4 regions of the Thermoanaerobacterium xylanolyticum LX-11 genome follow, and region 4 is predicted to be linked to each of the others. Evidence: a T-box and tRNA genes for the amino acid it is inferred to sense, from the RefSeq annotation. Region 4 holds a T-box; the other regions hold tRNA genes.
The links. The T-box of region 4 lies ahead of ileS (isoleucine--tRNA ligase). A T-box ahead of a tRNA ligase gene usually reads a tRNA of that ligase, here a tRNA-Ile.
Positions count from the first base shown of each region.

Region 1 (4,216 bases), 420 kb from region 4:
TACAGTGAGCTTAAGCAGTATGCGCTGAAAAACGAAGGTGTGGAGAATGCCTCTGTGGAATTTGATGTAGAGACATTAAAGCCCACTTACCGCCTCACCATAGGAATACCTGGAAAAAGCAATGCATTTGAGATAAGCAAGCGTTTAGGATTAAATGATGACGTCATAGACAATGCAAAAAGTTATATAACAAGTGAAGAGCTAAAATTCGAGGACATATTAAAAGACCTTGAAAACAAAAGGATAGAAGCAGAAAACGCCAAAGAAGAGATTGAAGCATTAAAAAATCAGGTAGAAAGTTTAAGACAAGAGTATGAAAAAAAAATAAAAGATACAGAGAGAGAAAGAGAAAAAATTATAGAAAAAGCCAGAGAAAAGGCGAAAAAGATATTAGAAAATACAAAAGCTACTGCTGATGAAATTATTGCTAAGCTTAAAGAGGCGGAAAAATCCGACAAAAAGAATAAGCTTATTGAGGAAGCTAGGCTTAAACTTAAAGAAAACATAAATGAGATGGAAGAAAGCCTTAAGAAATCGGAAATTCCCGAATATAAAAAAGTTCCCAAAGATGTCATGCCTGGACAGACTTTATACATAGTTCCGCTTGATCAGACTGGAATAGCTTTGTCAGAACCTGATAAGGATGGAAATGTAAAGATACAGGCAGGAATTCTAAAGATGAATGTGCACATAAGCAACCTTAGAGAGACTGAATCAAGCGAAGAGAAAGAGATGGAGAAAGGTTTTGCTAAGTACATTAATGAGAAATCTACCAATATTTCTACTTCAATTGACTTAAGAGGAAAGACATTGGAGGAAGCTTCGATAGAAGTCGATAAATACCTTGATGATGCATACCTTGCAGGTTTAAAACAGGTAACTGTCATACACGGGAAAGGGACTGGCACTTTAAGGAGTGGTATCACAAGGCTTCTTAAAATGAACAAGCATGTAAAATCTTTTAGACTTGGAAGGTATGGCGAAGGAGAAGACGGCGTCACAATCGTAGAATTAAAAGAAAAATGAGTAACCAAAACACCTCATCTATCATAAAATGTAGAGGAGGTGTTTTTATATATGAGGAGAAAAAAGTGGGGAAGAAGGAGGATAAAAATACGTGGGATAAACAAAAATTTTGTTTACGTTTTGGCATCATTATTTATATTATCATTGCTGTATATGTTTGTAACATACAGGTTGACACCTGCTCTTATTAAAGCCAGTGAGACAGTAGCTCAGGAAGTGGCTGTTAAATCTATCAATAAGTCTATAAATGAAAAGGTATTGAAAGGTATTCAATACAGCGACCTTATAAATGTAAGAACTGACAACAGTGGAAAAGTATCGATGCTGCAAGCTAATACGATAGAGATGAATATTTTATCTGCAAAGATTACTCAAGCTGTTCAGGATAATTTAAACAGCATAGGATCGGTGTACGTGAAACTGCCTCTTGGTAGTCTAATATCAAAGGATGTATTTGCAAACACAGGCCCAAAGATAAAAGTAGGACTTCTGCCTATTGGTTCGGTGAATGTAGACTTTGAATCAAGCTTTGAACCAGCGGGAATAAATCAGACGAGGCACATAATATATCTTTACATAAAGACAAACATCCAAATAATTGCACCGCTTGCATCAAAGCAAATACAGGTATCCACACACATGCCTATTGCAGATAGCATAATCGTAGGTGATGTGCCTCAAAGCTTTGTAGACGTCAATGGCAATAAGTACACTGTGCCTGTTCCAAATGGAAATTCAAAAATTAATATAGAAAGCAATTGACAACATTAGAAATTATGGTATAATAATAATTGTTTGACGGGGGTGTAGCTCAGTTGGGAGAGCACCTGCCTTGCAAGCAGGGGGTCAGGAGTTCGAATCTCCTCATCTCCACCATGGGCTTGTAGCTCAGGCGGTAAGAGCGCACGCCTGATAAGCGTGAGGTCGATGGTTCAAGTCCATCTAAGCCCATTTGTAAACCCTAGCGGGTCTTTTTTTTATGTCTAAAATTAAAAAAATAGAGGAATTAGCAAATTTTTGTCGAATTAGATAAATAAAATTTGTCTTTGAGGTGTAAAAATGGCTTCCAAGTTTGAATATGATAAAAAGCTTGACAACATAGTAGAAAAGACGATAGAAGTTATAGGTAGCAGCAAAGAGCAGATTTCAGAAATATTAGAGAGGACAAGGAATGAGTATCACCTTTTAGAAGAACAGATAAACGAGCTGAAAGTCAAGGTTAGATTTGTTATAAAAGAGGTAGAACAACTTGAAAGAAAAGAGAAAAGCTCTAAGTTAAAACTGGCTTATGTAAGCCAGCGCTTTGGCAATATAAGTGAGGATGCCATAAAGGAAGCTTACGAAGAAGCGAAGGAGATTCAGGTAGCGCTTATTTTAAAAAGGCAGGAAGAAAAAGACCTTATAGCAAGAAGAAATGAGCTGGAGAGAAAGCTAATTGAGTATAGGGCAATTGTAGAAAAAGCAGAAAAACTTTCTACACAGATAGGTGTTGCCCTTGATTACTTGACAGGCGATTTGACAAAGCTTCACAGCCAGTACGAAGAACTTAAAGACAGGCAACTTCTAAATATACGCATAATAGAAGCTCAGGAAGATGAGAGGAAAAGGATCGCTCGCGAGATACACGATGGTCCAGCCCAGTCTATGGCAAATGTAATATTAAAAGCAGAGCTATGCGAGAAACTTATTAGCAAAGATGTAGAAAAAGCTAAAGATGAGCTTAAAAATCTTAAAGACATAGCACATTTATCATTGAAAGAAGTGAGAAAGATCATTTACGATTTAAGGCCGTCCGTTCTTGATGATTTAGGCTTAATACCTGCTGTATCAAAGTACATAAATGACTTTAAAAATGATACTGGAATAAATGTGGATTTTATTACCTTATCTGAACATAAACGATTAAAGCCTGAAATAGAAATAACCTGTTTTAGGGTCATTCAGGAAGCCTTGACAAACATTCGGAAGCACTCAAAGGCGAAGAATGCCGTGATACGATTAGAGTTTGGTGATCGATTTATAAGCATAATTATAAAAGATGACGGTGTAGGTTTTGAAAAGACATCTCAAGACAATAAATTTGGACTGTTGGGGATGCGGGAGAGAGTTCAGATATTAAACGGGAAATTTGAAATAAATAGTTCACCTAATGAGGGGACTCAAATTTACATTTCCATTCCGCTAGGTGGTGATAAGTGCAATGATTAACATTATGATAGCTGATGACCATGTGCTTTTGCGTCAAGGGCTAAAACAGATAATTGAATTAGAAGAAGATATGAAAGTGGTGTATCAAGCCTCAGATGGAGAAGAAGCTTATAATTTGGCTAAAAATAATTCTCCAGATATAATTTTGATGGATATAAACATGCCAAATGTAAATGGCATTAAAGCTGCAAAGATGATTAAAAGCAATGATCCTAAAAATAAAATAATGTTTTTGACTATCTACAATGACAAAGAGTACCTTATGGAGGCATTGAAAATAGGTGTGGAAGGTTACATATTAAAAGATGCAGATTCAGATGAACTTATAAAGGCTATAAGAATCATATCAAATGGAGGCGTTTACATACATCCTTCACTTATCAGGGAAATTGAAAGCCTAGAGAAGAATGAATGCAAAAAAGATCTTACTGACAGAGAGTTTGAGATATTGAATTTAATCGCTGAAGGTTATAGCAATAAAGAGATAGCAGATAAGCTCTTCTTAAGCGAAAAGACAGTCAAAAATCACGTGTACAATATATTTAGAAAATTAGATGTAAAAGATAGGACTCAAGCTGCCATATATTTATTAAAAAATAATAATATGTACAATATGCATACATAAAATTTGCTTTTATTCCAAAAATATTTTATAGTTAATATGTAATCCAAAATGTTTAGGAGGCGTATGAAATGGAGAGTGGCGAGTTAAAAGACATTGAAAAAAGATTAGGATACAAAAGCAAAAATGGATGGCTTAAAGTAAATGACGATGAAAGGGAAAAGATATTTGAGTACGCAGAAGATTACAAAGCATTCATAGGAGAGTGTAAGACGGAGAGAGAAGTTGCAGACAGGATAATAAAGATTGCTGAAGAAAATGGCTTTATAAATTTAGAAACAGCTACAAACTTAAAGCCAGGCACAAAGGTGTACTATGACAATAAAGGCAAATCGGTAATTTTAGCTGTTATTGGAAAAG
Region 1 is NC_015555.1:1,107,076-1,111,291, forward strand. It holds gene THEXY_RS05320 (endonuclease MutS2) at 1-1,026, shown strand, start outside; gene yunB (sporulation protein YunB) at 1,078-1,788, shown strand; tRNA gene THEXY_RS05330 (tRNA-Ala) at 1,827-1,902, shown strand; tRNA gene THEXY_RS05335 (tRNA-Ile) at 1,904-1,977, shown strand; gene THEXY_RS05340 (sensor histidine kinase) at 2,086-3,234, shown strand; gene THEXY_RS05345 (response regulator) at 3,227-3,859, shown strand; gene THEXY_RS05350 (aminopeptidase) at 3,928-4,216, shown strand, end outside.
Region 1: it has a tRNA-Ile gene. The T-box ahead of ileS (isoleucine--tRNA ligase) is inferred to sense a tRNA for this amino acid. The anticodon was not compared.

Region 2 (4,216 bases), 660 kb from region 4:
ATATCTCTGTTGCACTTTCCTTGGAGTCACCTCCACCGGGTATTACCCGGCACCTTGCCCTGTGGAGCTCGGACTTTCCTCGTACATAATGTACGCGACCATCTGGCTTACTCGTAAGTATTACTCTCCAGATATAGAATGATACCACTATCAAATAAGTTTGTCAACTGGCAATTATTACATAAACATAAACGGATCAGCTTGTGCTTCGCTGGTAATGACATTTAAGTCTACATCCATTTTTTGCGCTTCATCCCTTATGTATTCAGCGATGAAATTTACAGAAATCTTCTCTGTGCCAAAATGACCCGCATCTATTATAGCCAGTCCAATATGCCTTGCATCTACTGCATCATGGTAGCCAACATCACCTGTTATCAAAACATCGGCACCTTTAAAAGCTGAAATTGATACAAAGCTACCACCACTGCCACCGCATACAGCCACTTTTTTAACTGTCTTGTTTAAATCGCCTACGACACGTATGTTTTTTAAGCCAAGTTTTGCTTTTACATCATTTGCGAGGTTGCCTAATGTAGTGTCTTTTATTAAGCCTACTCTCCCGATTCCATATTCATCATACAATGTCTCAACAGGGTATATGTCATAAGCTACCTCTTCATATGGATGAACTTTTAACATAGCACTTATAACCCTATTTACCAATTTATCTGGTGCTATAGTCTCTATTCTAACCTCCTGAGTATTTTCCACTTTTCCTATCTCACCTATAAAAGGATTCGTTCCCTCTAACGGTTTAAAACTTCCTATGCCCATCGTTTGAAAAGTACAATCGCTGTAATTTCCTATGTAGCCTGCACCTGCATTGCACATAGCTGTCTTTACTATCTCCTCATATCCAATCGGAACATATACTACAATTTTCTTATAGCCTTCTTTATACGTAACTTGCAAAATCTCCTCGTCGTATATTCCCAGTATGTTGCAGAGAATATCGTTCATTCCGCCCTTTGCAGCATCAAAGTTGGTATGCGCTGAATACACAGGTATGTCTTCTCTTATAAGCATCGTCAAAACTTCGCCTAACGGATTATCAGTACGTAAATTCTTAAATGGTTTAAATATTATAGGGTGATGCGTTACAATCATGTCGACTTTCTTTGATATGGCTTCTAATACAACTTCTCTTGTGGCATCCAAAGCCACCATGACAGACGACACATCTTTTCTGGGATTCCCCACAAGAAGCCCAACATTGTCCCATTCTTCAGCACATTTGTGTGGTGCAAGTTTGTCAATCATTCCTGCTATTGTCTGGCATTTCAGACTCATACAATAACACCTCATATTTTTTTATTTTATTTAAAATATCCTCTTTCAGTAAATCACTTTCATTGCTTTTCGAGACTTCATCAAAAATCTTTTTTAGCTTTCCTATCTTATATGATATATAATCTTTAAGCAATGGGTGACTTTTTTGAAAGAGTTTTTCACCGATTTCATAAAAAATTTCGTCGTGGATTCTCCCCTTGCCATGTTCTACAGCAATTATCTCAAAGAACTTCCCTTTTTCAAAGACTAAATCTTCATCAACAATCAAATACCCATTCTCATAAATATACCTGCGAAGATGGTCAGATGCCGTCATAGGCTGCAAGATAAATCTCTCTACAGTTGAAGCAATACTTTTGCCTTTTTCTAAAATATCTGAAGTCAAAATGCCACCCATACCGGCTATTACAACCGTATCAACTTCATTTGGCATTAAAATGCTTAATCCATCGCCAAGCCGTACAATTATATTTTCTGACAGATTGTACTTTTTAATAACATCAATTGCTTTATTGAGAGAAGTAGATTTTACATCTGATGCAATTATGTAGTCTGAAATGCCATTTAAATAAAGGTAGACTGGTATATATCCATGATCTGTACCTATATCAGCAACTTTAGAATGAAGTTTTATCATTTTGACGATAGAATTTAATCTCTGTGACAGCTTCATACTATAAAATAAAAAGCATTTGTAAAATCAAATGCCTATCCTTTCATCATTATATGGTGGGCCTTCAGGGACTCGAACCCCGGACCAATCGGTTATGAGCCGACCGCTCTACCAACTGAGCTAAAGGCCCTAAATATGGCTCCTCAGGTAGGGCTCGAACCTACAGCCTACCGGTTAACAGCCGGTTGCTCCACCATTGAGCTACTGAGGAATACATTTATTATTATACTACATTTTTAACCGGTGTCAAGCAGTGTTAATCCAAAAAATCTTTTAATTTCTTGCTGCGGCTTGGATGTCTTAATTTCCTCAATGCCTTTGCCTCTATCTGTCTTATTCTCTCTCTTGTGACATTGAATTCTTTGCCCACTTCTTCCAATGTCCTTGCTCTTCCGTCATCCAATCCAAATCTTAGCCTCAATACCTTTTCTTCCCTCGGCGTCAAAGTATCCAATACGTCTATAAGCTGCTCTTTAAGCATTGTAAATGCTGCCGCTTCAGCAGGGGCTGGAGCATCTTCGTCTGGTATAAAATCGCCAAGATGGCTGTCTTCTTCTTCGCCTATAGGAGTCTCTAACGATACTGGTTCCTGAGCAATCTTCATTATCTCTCTGACCTTGTCAACTGACATATCCATCTCTTTAGCGATCTCCTCTGGTAGAGGATCACGTCCCAATTCCTGCAAAAGTTGCCTTGAAACCCTTATAAGCTTATTAATAGTCTCTACCATATGGACAGGAATGCGTATCGTCCTGGCTTGATCAGCTATAGCCCTCGTGATTGCCTGTCTTATCCACCACGTAGCGTATGTGCTAAACTTAAATCCCTTTCTGTAGTTAAACTTTTCTACAGCTTTTAGTAGACCTAAATTTCCTTCTTGGATCAAATCGAGAAATAACATACCTCTGCCTACGTATCGTTTAGCAATGCTTACAACAAGCCTCAAATTCGCTTCCGTAAGCCTTTTTTTAGCTTCCTCATCGCCTTTTTCTATCCTCTTTGCCAACTCTATCTCTTCATCAGGAGATAAAAGAGGTATCTTTCCTATTTCCTTTAAGTACATCCTTACTGGATCATCAATATTTATTCCTTCAGGAATAGTAAGATCCAAATCCAGATCTTCCTCTGGAATTAATTCATCTTGTTGTGGTTCTTCTCCCACGATTTCTATACCCAACTTTTCGAATGTATCATATACTTTTTCTATCTGATCTGCATCCATATCAATATCTTCAAGAGAATTCATTATTTCATTATACGTCAGCATGCCATTCTTTTTGCCTTTATCAATAAGCTCTTTTATAGAATTTTTTACTTTTTCTTTATTCACGGGTGTCCCCTCCTTTTGGGCAACCTTTTTCTCAGCCATTTTTTAAATTCAGCATCTCCTTTTCATATTTCTGTAATTGTATCAAAAGTTCTCTTTCCTTCTCAATGTCACCAGCATTATATGAATCGTCAATTTCGCGTTTAATGCTCGCTATTTTTCTTCGTATGTCGTCTTTGATTATCTCTCTTACACAGTCATCCACTATTTTTTCGCTTGCCACTTTCTCGCTATACAGCACGTTGAATATATCGTTAAATTCGTCTTTTAAATCAGCATTGTCCAGCATAAAGCTTAGGTCTTTTACATCCACATGGCCACCATCTTCAAGCCTTTCAAAAATATACGACATCACTGCCTTTAAATGTTCGTCTTCGATGTCATCTACAGAAAGCTTCCCTTTCACCCTGCTATAAAGCTTGTTGTCAATTAAAAGCAGTGCAATCAAGTACTTAAGAGACGGTATCTTTTTTGCTCCACTGTATTTAATATTATGCCTATTATTGCCAACTGTATACCTAATTTTTTTATTATTTTGCAAAAAACCCTTGACAAATTGGTCTATTTCTGCTCTAATAGTGTTTTCAGGTATTTCAGCGTCTTCTGATACGATGGAAATATACACATCTCGCTTTACTTCGTCTTTAACTGTGGCAAGATCCTTGCACACCTTTTTGATATACTTTATCCTGTCTGATGGTTTTTCTAAATCCAAATCTTGCTTGTACTTCTTTATCTTATATTCTATCAATGTATCTGTCTTTTCAAGAAGCTTTTTAAATGCATCAAAACCCTCTTTTCTCACATATTCATCAGGGTCCTTGCCATTAGGTACTGTCAATATATTTACATTTAGGTCCAGTTCATCTAAAAGGTTAAGACCTCTCATTGTGGCCTCAATGCCTGCTTCATCTGCGTCATAT
Region 2 is NC_015555.1:871,280-875,495, reverse strand. It holds RNA gene rnpB (RNase P RNA component class A) at 1-114, opposite strand, end outside; gene THEXY_RS04275 (Nif3-like dinuclear metal center hexameric protein) at 178-1,293, opposite strand; gene THEXY_RS04270 (tRNA (adenine(22)-N(1))-methyltransferase) at 1,256-1,966, opposite strand; tRNA gene THEXY_RS04265 (tRNA-Ile) at 2,021-2,096, opposite strand; tRNA gene THEXY_RS04260 (tRNA-Asn) at 2,103-2,177, opposite strand; gene rpoD (RNA polymerase sigma factor RpoD) at 2,223-3,296, opposite strand; gene dnaG (DNA primase) at 3,328-4,216, opposite strand, start outside.
Region 2: it has a tRNA-Ile gene. The T-box ahead of ileS (isoleucine--tRNA ligase) is inferred to sense a tRNA for this amino acid. The anticodon was not compared.

Region 3 (4,216 bases), 1.2 Mb from region 4:
TCGGGTCGTAAAGCTCAATAGTATGGGAAGATAATGACGGTACCATACGAAAGCCCCGGCTAACTACGTGCCAGCAGCCGCGGTAATACGTAGGGGGCGAGCGTTGTCCGGAATTACTGGGCGTAAAGAGCACGTAGGCGGCTATAAAAGTCAGATGTGAAAAACCTGGGCTCAACCGAGGGTATGCATCTGAAACTAAATAGCTTGAGTCAAGGAGAGGAGAGCGGAATTCCTGGTGTAGCGGTGAAATGCGTAGAGATCAGGAAGAATACCAGTGGCGAAAGCGGCTCTCTGGACTTGAACTGACGCTGAGGTGCGAAAGCGTGGGGAGCAAACAGGATTAGATACCCTGGTAGTCCACGCCGTAAACGATGGATACTAGGTGTGGGTTAGTATAATCCGTGCCGGAGTTAACGCAATAAGTATCCCGCCTGGGGAGTACGGCCGCAAGGTTGAAACTCAAAGGAATTGACGGGGGCCCGCACAAGCAGCGGAGCATGTGGTTTAATTCGAAGCAACGCGAAGAACCTTACCAGGGCTTGACATCCACAGAATCCGGTAGAAATACCGGAGTGCCTCGAAAGAGGAGCTGTGAGACAGGTGGTGCATGGTTGTCGTCAGCTCGTGTCGTGAGATGTTGGGTTAAGTCCCGCAACGAGCGCAACCCCTGTTGGTAGTTACCAGCGTAAAGACGGGGACTCTACCGAGACTGCCGTGGATAACACGGAGGAAGGCGGGGATGACGTCAAATCATCATGCCCTTTATGCCCTGGGCTACACACGTGCTACAATGGCCTGAACAGAGGGCAGCGAAGGAGCGATCCGGAGCGAATCCCAGAAAACAGGTCCCAGTTCAGATTGCAGGCTGCAACCCGCCTGCATGAAGACGGAGTTGCTAGTAATCGCGGATCAGCATGCCGCGGTGAATACGTTCCCGGGCCTTGTACACACCGCCCGTCACACCACGAGAGTTTACAACACCCGAAGTCAGTGACCTAACCGCAAGGAAGGAGCTGCCGAAGGTGGGGTAAATGATTGGGGTGAAGTCGTAACAAGGTAGCCGTATCGGAAGGTGCGGCTGGATCACCTCCTTTCTAAGGAGCAATCCTACAATAAAGAAAAGAAAGAGTATTTATTTTAAGAGCGAACATATAGCGGAGTGTTCGTAAATGTGTCCGATGAATGAAGCGAGTGAAGCGTGCGAGCGTGAAGGACCACGCGAGAGGCACTACGACAGGACGTCGTTAAGTGCCGTTAGCGAAACGAGCGAAAAGAATCGAAGACACATAGAACACGGAGCCTATGTGAGCGATAAAATAAATACGATATCTCACTGTTCAGTTTTGAGGGTTTAGACCCTCAACATGGTCATGGGGGTGTAGCTCAGTTGGGAGAGCACCTGCCTTGCAAGCAGGGGGTCAGGAGTTCGAATCTCCTCATCTCCACCATGGGCTTATAGCTCAGGTGGTCAGAGCGCACGCCTGATAAGCGTGAGGTCGATGGTTCGAGTCCATCTAAGCCCACCATGATAAGTGAACCTTGAAAACTGCACAATGCAAATATGGGTAACGAAGAAAAAACGAGGAAACAATAGGTCAAGTTAGAAAGGGCGTATGGTGGATGCCCAGGCACTTAGAGCCGAAGAAGGACGCAGCAAGCGGCGAAACGCTCCGGGGAGTCGCAAGCAGACGCAGATCCGGAGATCTCCGAATGGGGAAACCCGCTTAAGGTAATACTTAAGCATCCCATGGTGAACACATAGCCATGAGGAAGGGACACCGCGTGAACTGAAACATCTAAGTAGCGCGAGGAAAAGAAAGAAAAAGTCGATTTCCTGAGTAGTGGCGAGCGAAAAGGAAAGAGCCCAAACCCGGCACTCAATTAGAATTGTTAAAAAAGCAAAAATAGAGAAATAGCAGTTCTAATTGAGTGCCGGGGGTTTAGGACCACAAGAAGGTATAAAAAAGCGAAGCCGAACAGACCTGGGAAGGCAGGCCAAAGAAGGTGAAAGCCCTGTAGGCGAAAGCTTCAAATACCGAGTGGGATCCAGAGTACCACAGGATAGGCAACCCGGTGGGAAGACGGGAGGACCATCTCCCAAGGCTAAATACTCCTAAGTGACCGATAGCGCATAGTACCGTGAGGGAAAGGTGAAAAGAACCCCGGGAGGGGAGTGAAAGAGAACCTGAAACCATATGTCCACAAGCAGTGGAAGTCCGGCACTCAACTGAACATGTTAGAGAGAAGAAAAAAGAACTAGCGTGTCCAGTTGAGAGCCGGACGACCACGTACTTTTTGTAGAACGGACCGGCGAGTTATAGATATGCAGCGAGGTTAAGCGAAAGCGGAGCCGAAGCGAAAGCGAGTCTTAAAAGGGCGAAAGTTGCATATCATAGACCCGAAACCGTGCGACCTACCCATGATCAGGGTGAAGCCGGAGTAAGATCTGGTGGAGGCCCGAACCACGTTGACGTTGAAAAGTCATGGGATGAATTGTGGGTAGCGGAGAAATTCCAATCGAGCTCGGAGATAGCTGGTTCTCCCCGAAATAGCTTTAGGGCTAGCCTCAGGGGGAAGGAAATATGGAGGTAGAGCACTGAATGGACTAGGGGCCAAAGAGGTTACCGAACCCTATCAAACTCCGAATGCCATATTGAGACCCTGGGAGTCAGACTACGAGTGATAAGATCCGTGGTCAAAAGGGAAAGAGCCCAGACCGACAGCTAAGGTCCCAAAGAGCATGTTAAGTGGAAAAGGAAGTAGGATTTCCAAGACAACCAGGATGTTGGCTTAGAAGCAGCCATACATTCAAAGAGTGCGTAATAGCTCACTGGTCGAGAAATCCCGCGCCGAAAATAAACGGGGCTAAAACATGCCACCGAAGCTACGGATTCTAAAGAAAGAATGGTAGGGGAGCGTACTGTACAGGACGAAGGACAAGCGAAAGCGAATCTGGACAGTACAGTAGAGAGAATGCCGGTATAAGTAACGAGAGTAAGGCGAGAAACCTTACCGTCGAAAGCCTAAGGATTCCTGGGGAAGGATAATCCGCCCAGGGTAAGTCGGGACCTAAGCCGAGGCGAAAGCGTAGGCGATGGAGAACCGGTAATAAATCCGGTACCACCGAAATCCGTCAAAAGAGAAGCAAGGACGCAGCGAGATAAGAAAAGCGTGCGGTTGGTAGAGCACGTCCAAGCAGCGACGAAAAGAGCTTTGAGTGAAGTACCAAAGCTCATAAGAGCTGTGAAGGGGAGCCGAAAGGCGAAGTTTCGAAGGGGCTGCCAAGAAAAGTTGCTATCGAGGATAAGGTGCCCGTACCATAAACCGACACAGGTAGGCGAGGAGAGAATCCAAAGACGAGCGGGAGAACCCTCATTAAGGAACTCGGCAAAAAGACTCCGTAACTTCGGGAGAAGGAGTGCCGAAAGGCCGCAGAGAAGAGGCCCAAGCGACTGTTTACCAAAAACACAGGTTTCTGCTAAGTCGAAAGACGAAGTATAGGAGCTGACGCCTGCCCGGTGCTGGAAGGTTAAGGGGAAGGGTCATCCGGCACTCAACTATACCTATTAGGAGTGAAAGAAATGTATTATGTCTATATAATAAAGAATGAAGATGGAGGCATATATACAGGCTATTCAGAGAATATAAAGAAAAGAGTAGAAGCTCATAATAAAGGACTAAACAAATACACAAAAGGGCATAAATGGGAACTAATCTACTATGAAGCATATAAAGCAAAAGAAGATGCCCAAAAGAGAGAAAAGCAATTAAAAAAATCTCATAATGCAAGAAGATGGTTAAAAGAAAGAATAGCCAAAAGCATAAACTCTTAGTAGATAGAGTTGAGTGCCGGAGAAGCTCTGAACTTAAGCCCCAGTAAACGGCGGCCGTAACTATAACGGTCCTAAGGTAGCGAAATTCCTTGTCGGGTAAGTTCCGACCTGCACGAAAGGCGTAACGACTTGGGCGCTGTCTTGAAGGGGGACCCGGTGAAATTGTAGTACTCGTGAAGATGCGAGTTACCCGCGACAGGACAGAAAGACCCCATGGAGCTTTACTGCAGCTTGTCACTGAATTTTAGTAATATCTGTACAGAATAGGTGGGAGGCAGAGAAATATGGGCGCCAGCCTATATGGAGCCAACGTTGGGATACCACCCTGATATTACCGAAATTCTAACATAGGAGCCGTAAACCGGCATATGGACACTGACAGG
Region 3 is NC_015555.1:373,149-377,364, forward strand. It holds rRNA gene THEXY_RS01920 (16S ribosomal RNA) at 1-1,094, shown strand, start outside; tRNA gene THEXY_RS01925 (tRNA-Ala) at 1,373-1,448, shown strand; tRNA gene THEXY_RS01930 (tRNA-Ile) at 1,450-1,526, shown strand; rRNA gene THEXY_RS01935 (23S ribosomal RNA) at 1,594-4,216, shown strand, end outside.
Region 3: it has a tRNA-Ile gene. The T-box ahead of ileS (isoleucine--tRNA ligase) is inferred to sense a tRNA for this amino acid. The anticodon was not compared.

Region 4 (4,216 bases):
TGGCTGTAAAAGTGATTGAAAAGCTTATGAATTTTTTTGGATTTGATGAGCAGGAAGACGAAGGGGATGCTGAAAAAGTTGAAAACGAATTACCCTTTAGCCAAAAGCCAAAAATAGTTAATATACATACACAATCGCAGATAAAAGTAATTATTTTGAAGCCAGATAGTTTTGAACAGGCGCAGACAATACTTGAAAACATAAAAAATAAAAAGCCTATAATTATTGATCTTCAAAATATGGAGAGAAATGATGCTCAGAGACTCATAGACTTTTTAAGCGGTGCTGTTTTTGCGTTAAATGGAGAAATTAAGAAAATTGCTAATAGCATATTTTTAATTGTGCCGGATAATTTTGATATTGCTGGCGATATACAAGATGAAGTCGATTCAATGTTCAACTTAAAGTAATGAGGAGGGTATGATTTGACGACAAACTATGCTTTGATCTTAACATTAAACTACTTTTTTGAGATTGTAAATTGGCTTATTGTAATAAGGGTGGTATTATCTCTTTTGAGAATGGAGAATATGGGAAATCCTATATCGCGATTTGTCATCATCGTGACAGAACCTATTTTAGATCCTTTTAGAAGGTTGCAATTTAAGTCATCGATTGGAAGGAATATGATGATAGATTTTTCACCTATCCTTGCTATGTTGGCTATCCAATATGTGATAAGACCAATATTAGTAAGCTTGATTTCGTTAATATGATTTATTTACTTTAAAAGGGTGAAGGAATGGAATACAGCATTGCAAGACTTAATGATATGATAAATTGGGTACAGAAAAATAGGCGTGATAGATTTACAGATTTTCTAAGTATGAAAGATCAGAAGATACTGCTAAAGTTGATTGATAAACATGACGATATAGATTGTAGATTTGATGGTGGATTTAAAGAGGCTGAGAGAAAAATAGCCTGTATATATCCATCGTTTCTTGCGATTTCCGATGGTGAACATTTTGATGCAATAAAGGGGATAAGGATAAATGGCGACTTAATAAGGTTGTCACATAGAGATGTGTTAGGTTCACTGCTAGGTCTAGGTATAAAAAGAGAGAAAATTGGTGATATAATTAAAAGACAAGAAATCTGCGATGTAATAGTGCATAGGGATATAGCTGATTTTGTTTTGATGAATTTGAAAAAGATAGGTCGAGAGAAGGTTATTGTTAGTTCAATTGACTTAGATGAGGTTATAGAGCCTGTAATAGAATATGAGGACATTAAAACAACAGTTGCATCTGTAAGGCTTGATAGCATAATCGCGGCGGGGTTTAAAATATCCAGAACAAAGGCTTCGGATTTGATAAAAGCTGGACTTACTGAAGTGAATTGGGAGACAAATATATCGCCTTCATTTGAAGTAAAAGAAGGTGACATCATATCTTTAAGAGGTTATGGAAGGATCAAATTCCAAGAAATTTTGGGTACATCGAGAAAAGGCAGGGTATATGTTCATATTTTAAAATACAAATAACAATAAAATGACAAGGAGTGGATTGGCATGTTAACACCTATGGACATACACAATAAGGAGTTTAAGCGTTCATTTAGAGGTTATAATGAAAATGAAGTTGATGAGTTTTTAGACAAAGTTATGGAAGACTATGAACTATTGTATAAAGAAAATTCTGATCTAAAGGACAGAGTAAATATATTAAATGATAAGTTGCAGAACTACACAGATATAGAAAAAACGCTAAATAATACGCTGGTCGTTGCCCAAAAGTCGGCTGAAGATTTAAAGTTAAATGCTAAGAAAGAAGCTGATTTAATAATACAGCAAGCACAACAAGAAGCAGAAAAAATAATGCAGAAAGCCAATCAAGAAGTAGTAAGGATTAGAGCAGAGCTTGAAAGTCAAAGGAAAAAATTGAATGTATTTAAGGCTAAATTCAAAACACTCCTTGAAGGAGAACTTGAGGCGATATTATCTATAGACGACAGAGAATTTTTTGATGATGAGAATGATGTGAGAAATGATGAGGAATAGACTTGCTGTAATCGGGATCTTAGTCCAAAATAGAGAGTTGGCGTCTGAAAAAGTTAATCATATTTTAAGCGAGTATGCCGATATCATAGTGGGCAGAATGGGTATTCCATATAAGGAAAGAAATGTGTCAATCATATCGCTGATTGTCGACGGTACGACGGATGACATCGGTGCTTTAACTGGCAAGCTTGGTAGCATTGAAGGTGTAAAAGTAAGGTCTGCCATTACGACTTAAGATGTTGACGTCTTTTTTTACATATTGTATAATTATTTAAAATGCGAAAAAAGCGATGAAGAGGACAATTTATGCAAACAAAACTTTTAAGAGAGTTGGCGGTCGGTGGAAGCCAATAAGTTAGTTTGTCATATATCACCTCGAAGCTGCTGGCTGAAATTTAGTAAGCTAAGCCGGGAAAACCCCGTTATCTCATGAGTGATTAAGGCATTTAGCCTTAATAATTAGGGTGGTACCGCGACTTCTCGTCCCTTTGGATGAGAGGTTTTTATTTTTTCTGCATTTATGCAATTTGAAATAGGAGGTATGTTTATGGATTACAACAAAACATTAAATCTGCCAAAGACTGATTTTCCAATGAAGGCGAATTTGCCGATGAGAGAGCCAGAAATATTAAAGAAATGGGAGAACATGGACATATACCACAAATCATTAGATAAAAACAAGGGCAAAGAAAAGTTCATTCTTCATGATGGTCCTCCATACGCAAATGGCAATATACACCTTGGCACTGCCATGAACAAAGTTTTGAAGGACATGGTGGTTAAATATAAGACGATGAGGGGATATGAATCACCATATGTGCCAGGTTGGGATACTCATGGCTTGCCAATAGAGCAACAGGCAATCAAGACATTAGGGATAAAGAGAAATGATGTAGGTCCAGTAGAATTTAGAAGGGTGTGTCGTGATTTTGCTTTTTCGCAAATTGAAAAGCAAAAAGAACAATTTATTAGATTAGGTGTAAGAGGAGATTGGCAAAATCCATATTTGACGCTGAAACCGGAATATGAGGCAAAGCAGATAGAAGTATTTGGGGAGATGGCAAAGAAAGGATATATATATAAAGGACTTAAGCCTGTATACTGGTGTACAGATTGTGAAACTGCATTGGCAGAAGCAGAGATAGAGTATTCTGATGAAAAATCTGATTCGATCTACGTTAAATTCAGAATTGTAGATGACTTGGGCAAATTTAAAGGCATTGTTGATGATTTAAGTAATTTGTACTTTGTAATATGGACTACAACGACTTGGACAATTCCTGCTAATCTTGCAATTTGCTTGAACCCAGATTTTGACTATGCTTTGGCGAAATACGGAAATGAAATTTACATAATGGCAAAAGATATGCTTGACAGCATTGAAAAAGAGACAGGACTTTCAAACCATGAAATAATTGCTACTTTTAAAGGTTCAGAACTGGAAGGAATGAAGGCTAAGCATCCTCTTTTTGACAGGACATCGCTTATAATATTAGGCGAACATGTAACACAAGAGGCAGGTACAGGATGTGTACACACAGCACCTGGCCACGGTGAAGAGGACTTTGTAGTTGGTCAAAAATATGGACTTGATGTTTTGAATCCTGTTGATGATAAAGGGCGATTTACTGAAAAAGCAGGAAAATACAATGGACTATTTTACTCTGATGCAAATAAGGTCATAAAAGAGGATCTTGAAAAAGCCAATGCTTTATTGGCTTCAAAGACTTTCACACACTCGTATCCTCATTGCTGGAGATGCAAAAATCCTGTTATATTCCGCGCTACAGAGCAGTGGTTTGCATCTGTAGATGGCTTTAGAGATGAAGCGCTGAAAGCGATAAAAGAAGTAAATTGGATTCCTGAATGGGGCGAAGATAGGATTACAAACATGGTTAGAGATAGGCACGACTGGTGTATATCCAGGCAAAGGATATGGGGTGTTCCAATTCCTATTTTTTACTGCAAACACTGTGGGAAAGAATTGATAAACGATGATACGATAAATGCGGTAAAGAAGTTGTTTGCAGAAAAGGGTTCTGACGCTTGGTATGAACTATCGGCCGAAGAAATACTGCCACAAGGTACAAGGTGTGAATGTGGTTCTACAGAGTTTAGAAAAGAAACGGATATTATGGATGTATGGTTTGACTCTGGTTCCAGCCATGTAGCGGTTTTAGAGACAACTGAGGGACTTAGATGGCCAGCAGACTT
Region 4 is NC_015555.1:1,530,309-1,534,524, reverse strand. It holds gene THEXY_RS07570 (cell division protein SepF) at 1-410, shown strand, start outside; gene THEXY_RS07565 (YggT family protein) at 426-716, shown strand; gene THEXY_RS07560 (YlmH family RNA-binding protein) at 743-1,486, shown strand; gene THEXY_RS07555 (DivIVA domain-containing protein) at 1,514-2,002, shown strand; gene THEXY_RS07550 (TM1266 family iron-only hydrogenase system putative regulator) at 1,992-2,237, shown strand; T-box leader at 2,284-2,493, shown strand; gene ileS (isoleucine--tRNA ligase) at 2,550-4,216, shown strand, end outside.